One region of the Serratia sp. 2723 genome, then DNA from elsewhere that is predicted to be linked to it. Evidence: predicted binding sites of a transcription regulator. Region 1 holds the regulator's gene; the other holds the start of a gene.
What was found. Region 1 encodes PurR, which represses purine synthesis genes. Its sites were predicted from a motif close to CANGCAAACGTTTGCNTG; they were not measured.
Positions count from the first base shown of each region.

Region 2: a site for PurR is predicted at 4,601-4,618, ahead of purT (formate-dependent phosphoribosylglycinamide formyltransferase). Genes of this name have one in related genera too.

Region 1 covers NZ_JBNDIN010000005.1:223,018-230,417, forward strand. The annotation lists gene rnt (ribonuclease T) at 1-395, shown strand, start outside; gene ABIE29_RS09925 (Grx4 family monothiol glutaredoxin) at 477-824, opposite strand; gene ABIE29_RS09930 (C40 family peptidase) at 1,235-2,050, shown strand; gene sodB (superoxide dismutase [Fe]) at 2,278-2,856, shown strand; gene ABIE29_RS09940 (YnhF family membrane protein) at 2,916-3,005, opposite strand; gene purR (HTH-type transcriptional repressor PurR) at 3,330-4,355, shown strand; gene punR (DNA-binding transcriptional activator PunR) at 4,393-5,322, opposite strand; gene punC (purine nucleoside transporter PunC) at 5,448-6,653, shown strand; gene cfa (cyclopropane fatty acyl phospholipid synthase) at 6,994-7,400, shown strand, end outside.
Region 2 covers NZ_JBNDIN010000004.1:389,894-397,293, forward strand. The annotation lists gene ABIE29_RS08890 (S9 family peptidase) at 35-2,068, opposite strand; gene yqfB (N(4)-acetylcytidine aminohydrolase) at 2,321-2,629, opposite strand; gene ABIE29_RS08900 (YebG family protein) at 2,669-2,995, opposite strand; gene dbpA (ATP-dependent RNA helicase DbpA) at 3,081-4,463, opposite strand; gene purT (formate-dependent phosphoribosylglycinamide formyltransferase) at 4,675-5,853, shown strand; gene ABIE29_RS08915 (YoaH family protein) at 5,891-6,133, opposite strand; gene ABIE29_RS08920 (glycosyltransferase) at 6,197-7,204, opposite strand.

The DNA.
Region 1 (7,400 bases):
CACTACGTGGCGCAGTAAGTGAATATGATGCGCTGCATGCGATTTTCAAGGCCGTACGTAAAGGCATCAAGGATCAGGGTTGTAACCGGGCGATCATCGTGGCGCATAATGCCAACTTTGATCACAGTTTCCTGATGGCCGCCGCCGAACGCGCCAGCCTGAAGCGCAACCCGTTCCATCCGTTCGCCACCTTTGATACCGCTGCGCTTAGCGGGCTGGTATTGGGGCAGACGGTGCTGGCCAAAGCCTGTATTGCCGCCGGTATGCCGTTTGACAGCAGCCAGGCACACTCGGCGCTGTATGATACCCAGCAAACCGCCCAGTTGTTCTGTGAATTGGTCAACCGCTGGAAACGTCTCGGTGGCTGGCCGATTGCCAACGCTGAATCGCAATAACGGGCTGACAAACAGACGTAAAAAAATCGGGCGGCACTGTTGAAGGTGCCGCCCGACTTTATCTGGTCAACCTCTGCGCCATTAAGGCTGCTGGTCTTCCTGATCTTTATATTTCTCGGCCGTTTCTTTGATCAACGGCTGCAGTTCACCACGCTGGTACATCTCGATGATGATATCGCAGCCGCCAACCAGTTCACCATCCACCCACAGCTGCGGGAAGGTTGGCCAGTTGGCATACTTTGGCAGCTCGGCACGGATATCCGGGTTTTGCAGAATATCAACGTAGGCAAAACGTTCGCCACAGGCTGAAAGTGCCTGCACGGCCTGAGCAGAGAAACCGCAGCTTGGCAATTTCGGTGAGCCTTTCATATACAGCAGGATCGGGTTGGCAGAAATTTGCTGCTGAATTTTTTCAATCGTCGTCATTATTGCTTCCTCAAGCCACATCATGGCTACAACATGCATCACACTGGCTATTGTAGCGGCAGGACCGGTGCCAAGAAAACGCCATCTTTTGCAGGGACATTCTCTGATTGCCTCAGCAAAAACGGCGGTCACACCGAACCGGTTAAAACATGGCCCCAGAATAACATTTTTAATCGGGACGTTTCACTATTATATTTGCGCAGCCCAATGCCGGCGAGCAATAAGCCAACCACATGATCTCTGTCGCTTTTTTAGGCGACAGGTGTTTGATTTTGCGACAATAAAAATGCCATTAACGTTTTCTCACAATATGGATTAGTATTTATGAGATCCACGCTGTTTTATAGGGTGAATTTCGGGAATACTGTGACTCATTCGATTTCTGTTTCGGAGCCAAGGTTGGTAACGTCGATATGCGGTTAATTATTACACTTTTTGTGCTGCTATTTACGCAGCTCTTCTTCAATTTGGCGCACGCTGCGCCACAGGCACGTGTTTCTGCCGAGCAGCGCAAGAGTCACGTTAATGAAGCACGGCCAGACGACCGCAAGAAAAAGAAAGCGGAGAAAGCCAATAAAAAAGTGAAGGCAGCCACCCCTCCGAAAACGCTAAAAACCAAACCGGCAACCTTAAAGACGGCCAAAAAAACCACCAGAGTTAAAACCAAAAGCCAGGCAACCAAAACGGCCAAGCTCAAAGTGACTCCGCCTAAAAAAGGCTATAAAAAAGGCTATGGTCGCCATCGTGAAGAAGGCAAAGCTACGGCAAAATTGGCTGGCCGCGACAAGCCGTTGAAACTTTCCGCCGCCCATAAAAAACGTTATCAGCACGCCAAGCAAACCGCCATGGCCAAGCTGATGGGGCAAATGGGTAAACCCTACCGCTGGGGTGGATCTTCACCTGGTACAGGCTTCGACTGCAGCGGGCTGATTTATTACGCGTACAAAGACGTGGTGAAAATCAAAATGCCGCGTACCGCCAACGAAATGTACCACCTGCGTGATGCAGCGCCGATCAAACGTAATGAGCTGGAGAAAGGCGATCTGGTGTTCTTCCGCATCAACAACCGTGGCACCGCCGATCACGTTGGCGTCTATCTTGGTAACGGTAAGTTCATCCAGTCACCGCGCACCGGTGAAGAGATTCGCATCAGTCAGTTGGATAACGACTATTGGCAGAACCATTACATTGGCGCCCGCCGCGTAGTGACCCCGACCACCATTCGTTGACCTAGCACGGCTGAGCCAACTGCTCAGCCGTGCCTTACTCCCCAGAAAATCAAAAACCGCTGCGACTTTAATCAATCAGCCACTTGGCACACTTTGGATGTTCTTTTCGCTCGGAAAGTTGTTAAGATTAATGACCATAACAAAAGTGGTGCAATTGCGTTTTTTCGCCCTCGGCCACCCAGGCCCACAGCGTCGGAGAGACGTATTGTCTATAAAAGGAGAAAGCAATGTCGTTTGAATTACCTGCATTACCGTATGAGAAAAACGCTCTCGAACCGCACATTTCCGCGGAAACGCTGGAATACCACTATGGCAAGCACCATAACACCTACGTGGTTAACCTGAACAATCTGGTGAAAGGCAGCGAGTTCGAAGGTAAATCCCTGATCGAGATCGTCAAGACCTCCACCGGTGGAGTGTTCAACAACGCCGCCCAGGTCTGGAACCACACCTTCTATTGGCACTGTTTATCACCGCAAGGTGGTGGCGAGCCAACGGGCGCAGTGGCAGAGGCCATCAACAAGTCATTCGGCTCCTTCGCCGCCTTTAAAGAGCAGTTCACCGATGCCGCCGTGAAAAACTTCGGCGCTGGCTGGACCTGGCTGGTGAAAAAGGCGGACGGCAGTCTGGCGATCGTCAGCACCTCGAATGCGGCAACCCCACTGACGGGCGCAGACGTTCCGTTATTGACCGTTGACGTGTGGGAACATGCTTACTATATCGACTACCGCAATGCGCGGCCAAAGTACCTGGAAAACTTCTGGGCGTTGGTGAACTGGGCGTTCGTGGCAAAAAACCTGGCTTAACGACGGGTGACTAGCTAATAAGGCGCGGCACAAGCTGCGCCTTTGTTTTTTGCTGAGGATCAGTTCAATGCGGCAACAAAACTGAAAGCAATAATCATTGCCAAAGCACCCACGGTAGTGAGTAATGACATCTTCAAATTGGTATCCATATACAACTCCCTCTCAGATTGGCTTTTCCAGAGCATAAGCCACACAGTTAATACGTCAAATCATTTTCCCATAGTTCGTGATGAAAATCTTGTTATGATTTCCCCACGGATAAATACCGATTAGCTCTTCCACTTTTCTTCAATATGCGACAAAATCCGCAGTTCACAACTGCGTACCGATAAACTGCCCCTCCCTGTTCAAGCGATTTACGACTTCAGCACTAAAAACTCAGTTTTCGCTTATCTGGGAAAGGATCTACGCAGGCAAACGATTAACATCATACTTACATGCTGTAACATGTAGGTTTAGGAGTCATTCTTTACATGGCAACGATTAAAGATGTGGCCAAACGCGCTGGCGTTTCTACCACTACCGTATCGCACGTTATCAATAAAACGCGTTTCGTCGCCGAAGATACCAAAACGGCCGTTTGGGCCGCCATCAAAGAGCTGCACTATTCACCCAGCGCCGTGGCCCGCAGCCTCAAGGTCAACCACACCAAATCGATCGGCTTGCTCGCCACCTCGAGTGAGGCCCCCTATTTTGCCGAAGTGATCGAAGCGGTAGAAAACAGCTGCTACAGCAAAGGCTATACCCTGATCTTGTGTAACTCGCACAATAACCTGGATAAACAGCAAGCCTATCTGGCAATGCTGGCGCAAAAACGCGTCGATGGCCTGCTGGTCATGTGCTCAGAATATCCCGATCAGCTGCTGGGCATGCTGGAAGATTACCGTAATATTCCTATGGTGGTGATGGATTGGGGTACCGCGCGCGGAGACTTCACCGATACCATTATCGACAATGCCTTCAAGGGCGGCTACCTGGCAGGTCGCTACCTGATCGAACGGGGACACCGGGACATCGGTGCCATTCCGGGTCAACTGGCGCGTAATACCGGCGGAGGTCGCCATCAGGGCTTTCTGAAAGCCATGAAGGAAGCCAACATCGAAGTGCGTGAAGAATGGATCGTGCAAGGGGATTTCGAGCCCGAATCCGGCTATAAAGCCATGCATCAAATCTTGTCACAAAAGCATCGCCCAACCGCCGTTTTCTGTGGCGGTGATATTATGGCTATGGGGGCAATCTGCGCCGCCGATGAGCTGGGGTTGCGTGTACCGCAGGATATCTCGGTTATTGGTTACGACAACGTGCGTAATGCCCGCTACTTCACCCCGGCGCTGACCACCATTCACCAGCCGAAAGAACGCCTGGGCGAGATGGCCTTCACCATGCTGTTGGATCGCATAATCAGCAAGCGTGAAGAGTCGCAGGTGATTGAAGTGCATCCAAAACTCATTGAGCGCCGCTCCGTGGCAGATGGTCCTTTTGTCGATTACCGCCGTTAACCCTCCGTAGGGGCGCTGCAAATTGTGCTGCGCCCGATTAGCGACGCACTGCCCCCGGTTCCTCTTCACTGAGCCATTCCTGATTGAGCGTTTCGCTATCGCCCAGATAGTCCAACAGCCAGGCCATAGCCGGAGACTGGGCATTTTGCTGCCAGGTCAGGCAGCAGGCACTGGGCGGGAAAGGTTCATCCAGTGGTAACACCACCAGTTCGCCACTTTGTACCAACGGCAATACCCGATGCGCGGGCACCATACCCACACACAGCCCGGCACGCAAACAATCTACCGCCGAAACCCAGTCCGGCACGGTCAGCCGCCGCTGGTTGTCCAGCGACCAGGTCACCCGCTTGGGTAAATTGCGCGAAGTATCTTCCAACAGCAACGAGGGATAAGGGCGAAGCTGATCGTCGCGCAGCTTTCCTTGCAAGGCGGCCAGCGGATGTTTGGCATGCACTACACAGAGCCAATTCATAAAACCCATATCGCGAAAGGCAAAACCGCTGCCTACCGGCACCGCCCGCGTTGCACCAATGGCCATCTCAGCTCGGTCATCCACCAGCGCATCCCATACGCCGTTGAAAACTTCCGGTTGCACCATCAGCTCCACATCGGGGAAATGGCGATAAAAATCCAGCACCAATTGGCGACTACGCTGGGGTTTGACGATCAGATCGACCGCAATCCTCAGTTGCCCACGCCAACCGTTGGCCACCTGCTGGCACTGTCGTCGAGTATCGAGCATTTTTTTGATAACAACCCGCGCTTCTTTAATAAACAGCGCCCCCGCCGGCGTCAGCTCCACATCGCGGTGACGGCGCTCAAACAGCGGCACAGCCAGCCATTGCTCCAGTTGGCGTACCGTATAACTCACCGCAGAAGGAACTCGGTGCAACTCCTGTGCCGCCGCGCTGAAACTACCGGTCCGCGCTACCGCATCTACCACATCGAGTGAATATTCAGACCACATAATCTTGCCTTCAAATTTTTTAACAGCATCTTGCAAATATTACCGTTTCACAAGCAGAGATCCAGCCGTATACACTTGCCGGCGCTTCAAAACCTGCGACAACATAATTTTAACGAGAAATAGCAATGCGAAATTTTGGATTTATGTTCTATCTGGCCGGCCTGAGTATGTTGGGCTATCTGGCTACCGATATGTACCTGCCCGCTTTTGGAGCAATGCAGCAGGATCTGCAAATCTCCGCTGGGGCGATCAGCGCCAGTCTGAGTATCTTCCTGGCGGGCTTTGCCTTCGCCCAATTGCTGTGGGGACCACTGTCCGACCGTATTGGCCGTAAGCCCGTGTTATTGATTGGCCTGGCGCTGTTCGCCGTCGGGTGTCTCGGTATGCTGTGGGTCGAGAACGTGACACAACTGTGGTCACTGCGCTTTATTCAAGCCATTGGCGTGTGTTCCGCCGCCGTCACCTGGCAGGCGATCGTGGTCGATCGCTACCGCGATGGCAAAGCCAACCGCGTTTTCGCCTCTATTATGCCGCTGGTCGCCCTCTCTCCGGCGCTGGCCCCGCTGCTGGGTGCCTGGTTGCTCAACCATATGGGATGGCGGGCCATCTTCGCCGTGCTGCTGGGGATTACCGCCCTGCTGCTGATCCCCACCTTATTGCTGAAAGATCGTAGTAAACGAGTGCCTTCCGCCGATAAGAAGCCCAGCCTTGGCTTTATGCAGATCTTGAAATCACCGGTGTTCAGCGGCAACGTGATGGTTTTTGCCGCCTGCTCAGCCGGCTTCTTCGCTTGGCTGACAGGTTCACCCTTTATCCTCGGCGATATGGGATATAGCCCCAACGATATTGGCCTGAGCTATGTGCCACAAACGCTGGCTTTCTTATTAGGGGGTTACAGCTGCCGTAGCGCTTTAAATCGCATTTCTGGCAAAACCTTGCTGCCGTGGTTGCTGTTAGCTTACGGTATCAGCATGGCGGCGTTGTATCTGATCGCCACGCTGAGTGAACCAACGTTGACCACGCTGTTGATCCCGTTCTGCTTCATGGCGTTAGTAAACGGTGCCAGCTATCCGATCCTGGTGGCCAATGCGTTGATGCCCTTCCCCAACAACAGTGGCAAAGCCGCAGCGCTGCAAAACACGCTACAGTTGGGATTATGCTTTATAGCCAGCCTGTTGGTTTCGGCATTTATCGCCCGGCCGCTGCTAGCCACTGCCACCGTAATGGTTGCCACCGTATTCTTGGCGGCCTTGGGCTACCTGATCCAACGTGGCAAAGGAACAGATGAAACGCAGGTAACGCGGCAGGAACGTGTTGAGTCAGCGCAATAATTACCTTTTAAAATAGTCACTTAATGAAAATTCTTGCCGAGCGCGATTTGCAGTTGAGTCTGCACCTCGGCAAGCCTATACTCAAAAGCAACCTTTTAGAATAACAGTTATACTAAGCTCTTATTGCAGCAACTGCTGCGTACGTGGATGGCATCACACTTTTTTTAAGGTTGCATTTACCCGCGTCCTTTGGCGCAAAGAGCCTCTTAAATTTCCTCTGTTCCAGTCGGTTTTCAGACGCCACGGTGAGTTTTTACCGTAGGTATACGTATGTCCCTGTAGAAATTGTCTACGCTAAATTCTGCAGGATCATAAGTCAGAAGAAGGTGATGGAGAAGCTATGAGTTCATCGTGTATAGAAGATCTGAGCATCCAGGATAACCATTGGTATCGTATCGCACATGAAATGCTTAGCATGGCCGGTATTGAAATCAATGGCTCACGCCCTTTCGATATTCAGATCAACAATCCCAATTTCTTTAAACGCGTACTGCAAAACGGCTCCCTGGGGCTGGGCGAAAGCTACATGGACGGTTGGTGGGAATGTGAACGGCTGGACATGTTTTTTCAGCGGGTTGTCGCAGCCGGTCTGGAAAAGAAACTGCCCCACCACCTGAAAGATATCTTGCGTATTGCCGCCGCCCGCCTGACCAATCTGCAATCCCAAAAGCGTGCCTGGATCGTTGGCAAAGAGCATTACGATCTGGGTAACGATTTGTTTACCCAGATGCTGGATCCCTATATGCA
Region 2 (7,400 bases), on a different contig from region 1:
CAGCGCTGCGCCCGTTTAATCACATGTAACGCCCCTACTTGGCCAGCGCCAGAATAAACGCATATTCCAGCGCAATATCCTCATAAGCCTTAAAGCGCCCAGACTTGCCGCCGTGGCCGGCATCCATATCGGTATACAGCAGCAGTTGGCGATCGTCGGTTTTCAACTCACGCAGCTTCGCCACCCACTTGGCTGGCTCCCAGTATTGCACCTGCGAATCGTGCAGCCCGGTGGTGACCAGCATATGTGGATAATCCTGCGCTTTCACCTGGTCGTACGGGCTGTACTGCAAGATGTAATCGTAATACGCCTTGTCGTTTGGGTTGCCCCACTCGTCATATTCACCGGTGGTTAGCGGGATGGACTCATCCAGCATGGTGGTTACCACGTCCACAAACGGCACCTGAGCCACTACGCCATTAAACAGCTCAGGAGCCTGGTTGACGACCGCGCCCATCAGCAAGCCACCGGCACTGCCCCCCATGGCGAACACTCGGCCAGCATCGCCATAGCCCTGCTCTACCAGTGTCTTGGTAACGTCGATAAAGTCGTTAAAGGTGTTTTGTTTGTTGAACAGCTTGCCGTCTTCATACCAGAGCTGCCCCAGCTCGGCACCGCCGCGAATATGCGCCAGCGCGAAGACAAAGCCGCGATCCAGTAAGCTTAGGCGGCTGGCACTGAATGCCGGATCCATGCTGCTGCCATAGGAGCCGTAGGCGTACACCATCAGTGGGTTCGCCCCATGCGCAAAGCGGTCAGCACGGTAAACCAAAGATACCGGCACCTCGACGCCGTCACGGGCTTTCACCCACACGCGCTCGCTACGATAATCTTCCGCCGTGAAGTTTTTCACTTCCTGCTGCTTGAGCAACTCCCGCGCGCCGCTGTCCAGGTTCAGCTCATATAGCGTAGTTGGCGTGGTCATGGAGGAATAGCCGTAACGCAGCAGCTCGGTTTCCGGCTCCGGATTATAGGCCAGCCAGGTGACATAGGTCGGATCGTCAAACGCGATGCGCTTGTCTTCACCGCTCTGCCAGTGGATTTGGCGCAGTTGGGTCAGCCCGGCGATGCGCTCCTCCACCACCAGCCAGTCACGGAACAGGCTGAACCCTTCGAGCATGACATCGGTGCGCGGGGCAATCAGTTCCTGCCATTGGCTTTCGTCAGCCTGCTCGCTCTGGTACAGGCCAAAGTTCTTACCGTTTCTGTTAGAGCGAATGTAAAAATGCTCACGGTAGTGATCGATGGCGTATTCGTGATCTTTACGGCGCGGCGCAAACATCTGTGGCTTACTGTCTGCACTGCTCGCATCCAGCAACAGGATCTCTGAGGTGGTGGTGCTACTGAGGTGGATCAGGATAAAGCGCTCGGAGGTGGTTTTTTCCAGGCTGACGTAGAAAGTGTCATCCTGTTCCTCGTAGATCAGCACGTCCTGCTGCGGATCGCTGCCCACTACGTGGCGATAGACCTGATACGGCAGCAATGTCTTGGCATGTTTACGCACGTAGTAGACGGTGGCGGAGTCATTGGCCCACTCGAAATTGCCAGAGGTGTTTTCCAACACCTCATCGGCCCAGCTATCGTCGCGTAGATCCTTGAAACGGATATCGTATTGGCGGCGCGACAGGAAGTCTTCCGCCACGGCCAGGCGCTGGTTGTCCGGGCTGACGTCCAACCCGCCCAGCGTATAGAATTCGTGCCCTTCCGCACGCTGATTGCCATCGAGCAAGGTGTCCCAAAGCTCGGTAGCCGCTGCCGGCTGGCGCACATACAGCGCATATTCATTCCCCGGCTCATAGCGGGTCTGATAGCGGAAACCACGCCTGACGTAAGGCACGGAATGCTCCTGCTGTGGGATACGCGCGACCATCTCCTGATACAGCGTTTCACGCAGCGCCTGTTGCGGCTTGAGCTGCGCGTCGGTGTAGGCATTTTCAGCCCGCAAATAGTCCAATACCTGGGGATCGGTACGTTCGTCGTCGCGCAGCCAGTAGTAATCATCCACACGCGTGTCGCCATGGGTGGTGATTGGGTAAGGACGTTTTTCTGCCTTGGGAGGTGTCATCATTGATAAATCATCCGCTTACTTTGATTAAGGCAAGAGTGACACGAATTTCACCAGCTTAACAAGCCGCGTAGCTATTTTTTCAATGGAGGTGTCAGCGCAGATAGGATAGAGGATTTCCCCTACCCTAGCCCTCACCCAAAGGGAAAGGAGACCGAACGTGCCACGGTTGGACATTCGTTCAAATCCACAACATCGCGCCAGTTCCCACAAAAGTGGCTGAGGCGATGCGGAGGATTAAGTGGCGTCCCGGGACTAACGTTTGGTAAACGCGATGACAAACAGCTCATCCAGCCCTGGGTAGATATCCTGGATCACCTGCTTGAGTTCGCCGAGCGTCATATTCTCCTGCTGCGCATGTTCATGCGTTAGCTCATCCAGGCGCACCGGCGTTACCGACTTTACCTCGATATAACAGAAAAATACGCCGTCTTCGTTGCGGCTGACGCGCAGCACCTCATTCGGCTGGAAGTGAGCTTCGCTGGCATCCCGAATGGTGATGGTTTTACGCCCGGCCAGAATATCTTGCTCAAAACGGCTGAAGAAGGTTATTTCACGAGACATGCTGGATCCTTGGTTATGAACATGTTGCGGTACCACGGCTTAGGCGGCCTGCTGCTCTTCTGACGCAGCACCTTCTTCCGGGACGGCGGCAGGTTTCTCACCTTTGGTTTTGGCTGGCTTTTTGACAGCTTCTTGCGGGGCACCACCACGCAGGATCTGCACCAGCACATCTTTGTGTTCCGCCAGGAAGAAGCTCAACCCTTCACGCTGTTCTTCTTCCAGCGTGACTGGCGCTTGCTGCAACCATTCACCGAGGCTATCGGCCAGATCCAACATTTTGTCGTAGGCATCGGCTTCTTTCTTATTTGCGAAAGTCATTTTTTCCTCACCGTTTCTCACTACTACATATTTCACTTCAACAGCCATGAGCATCTTCCTCAAAGGTTATGATACTGTATTTTTATACAGTATAGAGTGATTTCGGGCAGGGCTGCAAGCGCCCTGCCGTTTATTATTTCAACAGCCGCACTTTGCAGCTCTTGCCTTTGATCTTACCTTGCTGAAGCTGTTGCAGTGCCTTACGGGCGCTGGCCTTACGGATAGCCACATAGGCATGCACCGGGAACATGTCGATCTTGCCGACTTCTGCAGCCGTTAGCCCGGCGTCACCGGTCAACGCCCCAAGAATATCGCCAGGGCGGATTTTAGCCTTGCGGCCACCGTCGATGCACAGGGTGACCATTTCCGCTTCCAGCGGCGTGTTAGGCGCCCCGCTCAGCTCAGACACGGGTGACCATTTTGCGCGCATGGACAGATACTCTTCGAGAGCATGAACACGCACCATTTCCTGCGGCGTACACAGGCTGATCGCCAACCCGCTCAGACCGGCACGACCAGTACGGCCAATGCGGTGGACGTGAACCTCAGGGTCAAACGACAGCTCGTAGTTGACCACCAGCTCCAATTCTTTGATATCCAGGCCACGCGCGGCCACGTCGGTCGCCACCAGTACACGGCAGCTGCGGTTGGCAAAGCGAACCAGCACCTGGTCCCGATCGCGTTGTTCAAGATCGCCATGCAGCGCCATGCAACTGATATCACGGGCTTCCAGCGCTTCATACACGCTCTGGCAATCACGCTTGGTGTTACAAAACACCACGCAGGACGCTGGTTGATAATGGCGGATGGCGCTCACCAGCACTGCAGGGCGTTGATCGCGGGTGGTCTCATAAAAACGCTGCTCGATTGAGGCTTGCTCATCACCACCTTCAACTTCCACATTCAGTGGCTGGCGCTGCACACGGGCGCTAATGCGCTCGATGCCCGCCGGATAGGTGGCAGAAAATAGCAGGGTCTGGCGCTGCGGCGGCGTATAGCTGATCACATCATCGATATCATCGGCAAAGCCCATGTCCAACATGCGGTCAGCCTCATCCAGCACCAACACGGTCATCTCGTCCAGCACCAGAGTTTTCTTGCGCAGATGCTCCTGCACACGGCCCGGCGTACCCACCACAATGTGTGGCGCATGCACCAGGGAGTCGAGCTGTGGTCCCACCGGCTGGCCGCCACACAGGGTCAGTATCTTGATGTTCTGGGTAAAGCGGGCCAGGCGACGCAGCTCTTTGCTCACCTGGTCGGCCAGCTCACGCGTCGGGCACAGAATAAGCGCCTGGGTTGCCACTTTGGCAACGTTGATTTTATCCAGCAGGCCGATACCAAATGCCGCCGTTTTACCGCTACCGGTTTTCGCTTTGGCACGTACGTCCTGCCCGTTCAGGATGGCAGGCAGCGCTGCGGCCTGTACCGGCGTCATTTCGGCATACCCCAGTTCGTTGAGGTTGGCCAACTGTTCAGCTGGCAGCGGCAGGGAAGAAAAAGAAACTGTGCTCACGGCAATAACTCTTATATAGCAAGTGGAAAGGCGGCGCTGCGCTTGGCTGGCGCCGGATCAGGCGCAGATAATAACAGAGTTGGCGGGGTTTCCGGATTTCGGCGTTAAAAAAAGCGCTTAATATGCGCCACTGGTTGTACGCAATCGTTTTCGTATATACTGCGCACTCAGTGTCAGACTAGCGAATTCATTCAGATCCAGGTATCAGACTATGTTAACTATTGGAACCGCCCTGCGTCCTGCCGCCACCCGCGTTATGCTACTCGGCTCAGGCGAGCTGGGCAAAGAAGTGGCCATCGAATGCCAGCGTTTAGGCTTGGAAGTGATTGCCGTCGACCGTTACGCCGATGCCCCAGCCATGCATGTGGCACACCGTAGCCACGTCATCAATATGCTGGATGGTTCGGCGCTCAAAGCGTTGATCGAACAGGAACGCCCCGATTTTATCGTGCCGGAAATAGAGGCTATCGCCACCAGCATGCTGGTTGAGTTGGAGCAACAGGGCCATCACGTCGTTCCCTGTGCCGAAGCCACACGTCTGACCATGAACCGCGAAGGTATTCGCCGTCTGGCCGCTGAAACGCTGGAGCTGCCCACATCCAGCTACCGCTTTGCCGATAACGAGCAAAGCTTCCGCCAAGCGGTGGCCGAGATTGGTTACCCGTGCATCGTCAAGCCAGTGATGAGCTCATCCGGCAAAGGGCAAAGCCTGATCCGTGAAGAGCAGCAACTGGGTGCCGCCTGGGATTACGCACAGCTTGGTGGCCGCGCTGGCGGAGGCAGGGTGATTGTTGAAGGTCTGGTCAAATTTGATTTCGAGATCACCCTGCTGACCATCAACGCCGTCGATGGCGTACATTTCTGTGAGCCGATAGGCCACCGTCAGGAAGAGGGGGATTACCGCGAATCCTGGCAGCCGCAACGGATGTCTGAACTGGCATTAAGCCGTGCTCAGGGGATAGCCGCAAAGGTGGTTAACGCGCTGGGTGGATTTGGCCTGTTCGGCGTTGAGCTGTTCGTCTGCGGTGATGAGGTGATTTTCAGCGAGGTTTCTCCACGCCCGCATGATACCGGCATGGTCACGCTGATTTCGCAGGATCTGTCCGAGTTTGCGCTGCACGTGCGCGCTTTCCTTGGGCTGCCGATTAACGCGATACGCCAGTTTGGGCCCGCCGCCTCTGCAGTGATCCTGCCGGAGCTAAGCAGCAGCAACGTACGTTTCAGCGGGTTGGAGACGGCACTAAGTGGTTATAATCAGGTGCGGTTATTCGGTAAACCGAACATTGAGGGCAAACGCCGGATGGGCGTTGCACTGGCCGTTGCACCAGAAGTAGAACAAGCGGTAGAGCTGGCCAAACAGGCCGCTGCTGCAGTGACGGTGCAAGGGTAAACCGGTTGGGGGTTCGGGATGCCGACCCCCGCTAACATCAGTAGTTTTCGTCGTGTTCGCTATCTTCGTCCAGATACTCGATCGGCTCTTCCTGCTGTTGCTGTTCTTCTTCATCGTCGAACATCACGCTAACCTGGTCGCCCTGATGTTTTTCGCGGATTTCCTGCGCTACAGTCGCGATGGCCTCTCCGCTGCTCATGCCCTGCCCCATCAGCAAATGGATACGTTCAGCAGCTTCCTGCTGTTCTTGGTGACTCAGTGACGGCATACCTGCAAGCATGTATTTCTCCCCGGTAAAATAGACGAGAATTATACGCGCTAACGACGCAGATCCCTACACCTGTTATTCGCTGGCCCGCAAGGGAATCGCGTTCTCACTGCGCCACTGTTTTAAACGATGCAGCCACAACATCACCTGCCATGCCTGCTTGATCCCCCTCATGTTGTCGATCATCATCCGCTGAATACCGCGCCGGTAGAAATCTTCGGTGATCTGTTGTTGCGCCTGCAGTTCGGGCTCACGACGAATACTATGGCAAATCCCCAGCGCCTCGCGCGCGATCTGCCAGTGGAAAGCTGCGCAAATCGGGATCTTGCTGCTGTAGCGCTGGTTGAGGGCCACCAGCATCTCGACGATCTTCATATAGTGGCGCTGATACTCGACGTTCGCCTTCCCGGTACGCCGACGGTTGCTGATCGAGCGGTCGTGTACCCGTTGGCGATAAAGCGGTTTGCTCAGGTATTTAACTCGTTGAGCATTGAACATCACCTCGGTGGTCCAGGGGATATCCTGGTGGTGTAGGCCCGGTTCGAAATAGAGTTGGTGCTGCTTGATAAAATCCAGGCGATACACGGCTAACCACACCACATGAATAAAGCGTCTTGATTTCAACGCTTTTTCCAACCACTGTGCACCGGAAATAACCGCCGTATCTTTCAGACGCGCAGCGGGAATAATGGGCTGCAAATCACCATTACTTGCAAAATAGCGTTCGCCGTTACATTGCATCACGTCTAATTGATGTTCTTCGGCTAATGCAAGCAGTGTTGAATACATTTTTGGATCCAATAAATCATCGGCATCGGGGAAGGCGACATATTTGCCACGGGCCACGGCCAACCCGGTATTGCGGGCATTGGAAACCCCTGAATTGGGCTGATCGATGACCTTGATATGCGGATGCTGCATGGCGTAGCGGTGCGCGATCTCTCCTGAGCCGTCGGAGGATCCATCGTTAACGATGATCACCTCCAATTGCTGCTCATGTTGCGCCAGCAATGAATTCAAGAAAGGAATAAATAGCTCCCCAACATTATGTAAAGGAACAATAACGCTTAATTTTAATGACATTGTTGTCCTCACCTGTGGGGTAAATCAGAATAATTATCGGGTAAAACAAGATACATTTATTATTGTTATTTTACTTATTGAAATATCCACCGAAGAAATTTCTTTCCGCGGGAATATAATGGCATTCTACATTTTAAAATATGTCAGACGTTGCAAAAAATGCTCCATTTACCCTTGGTTTATTTTTCATCCGGCT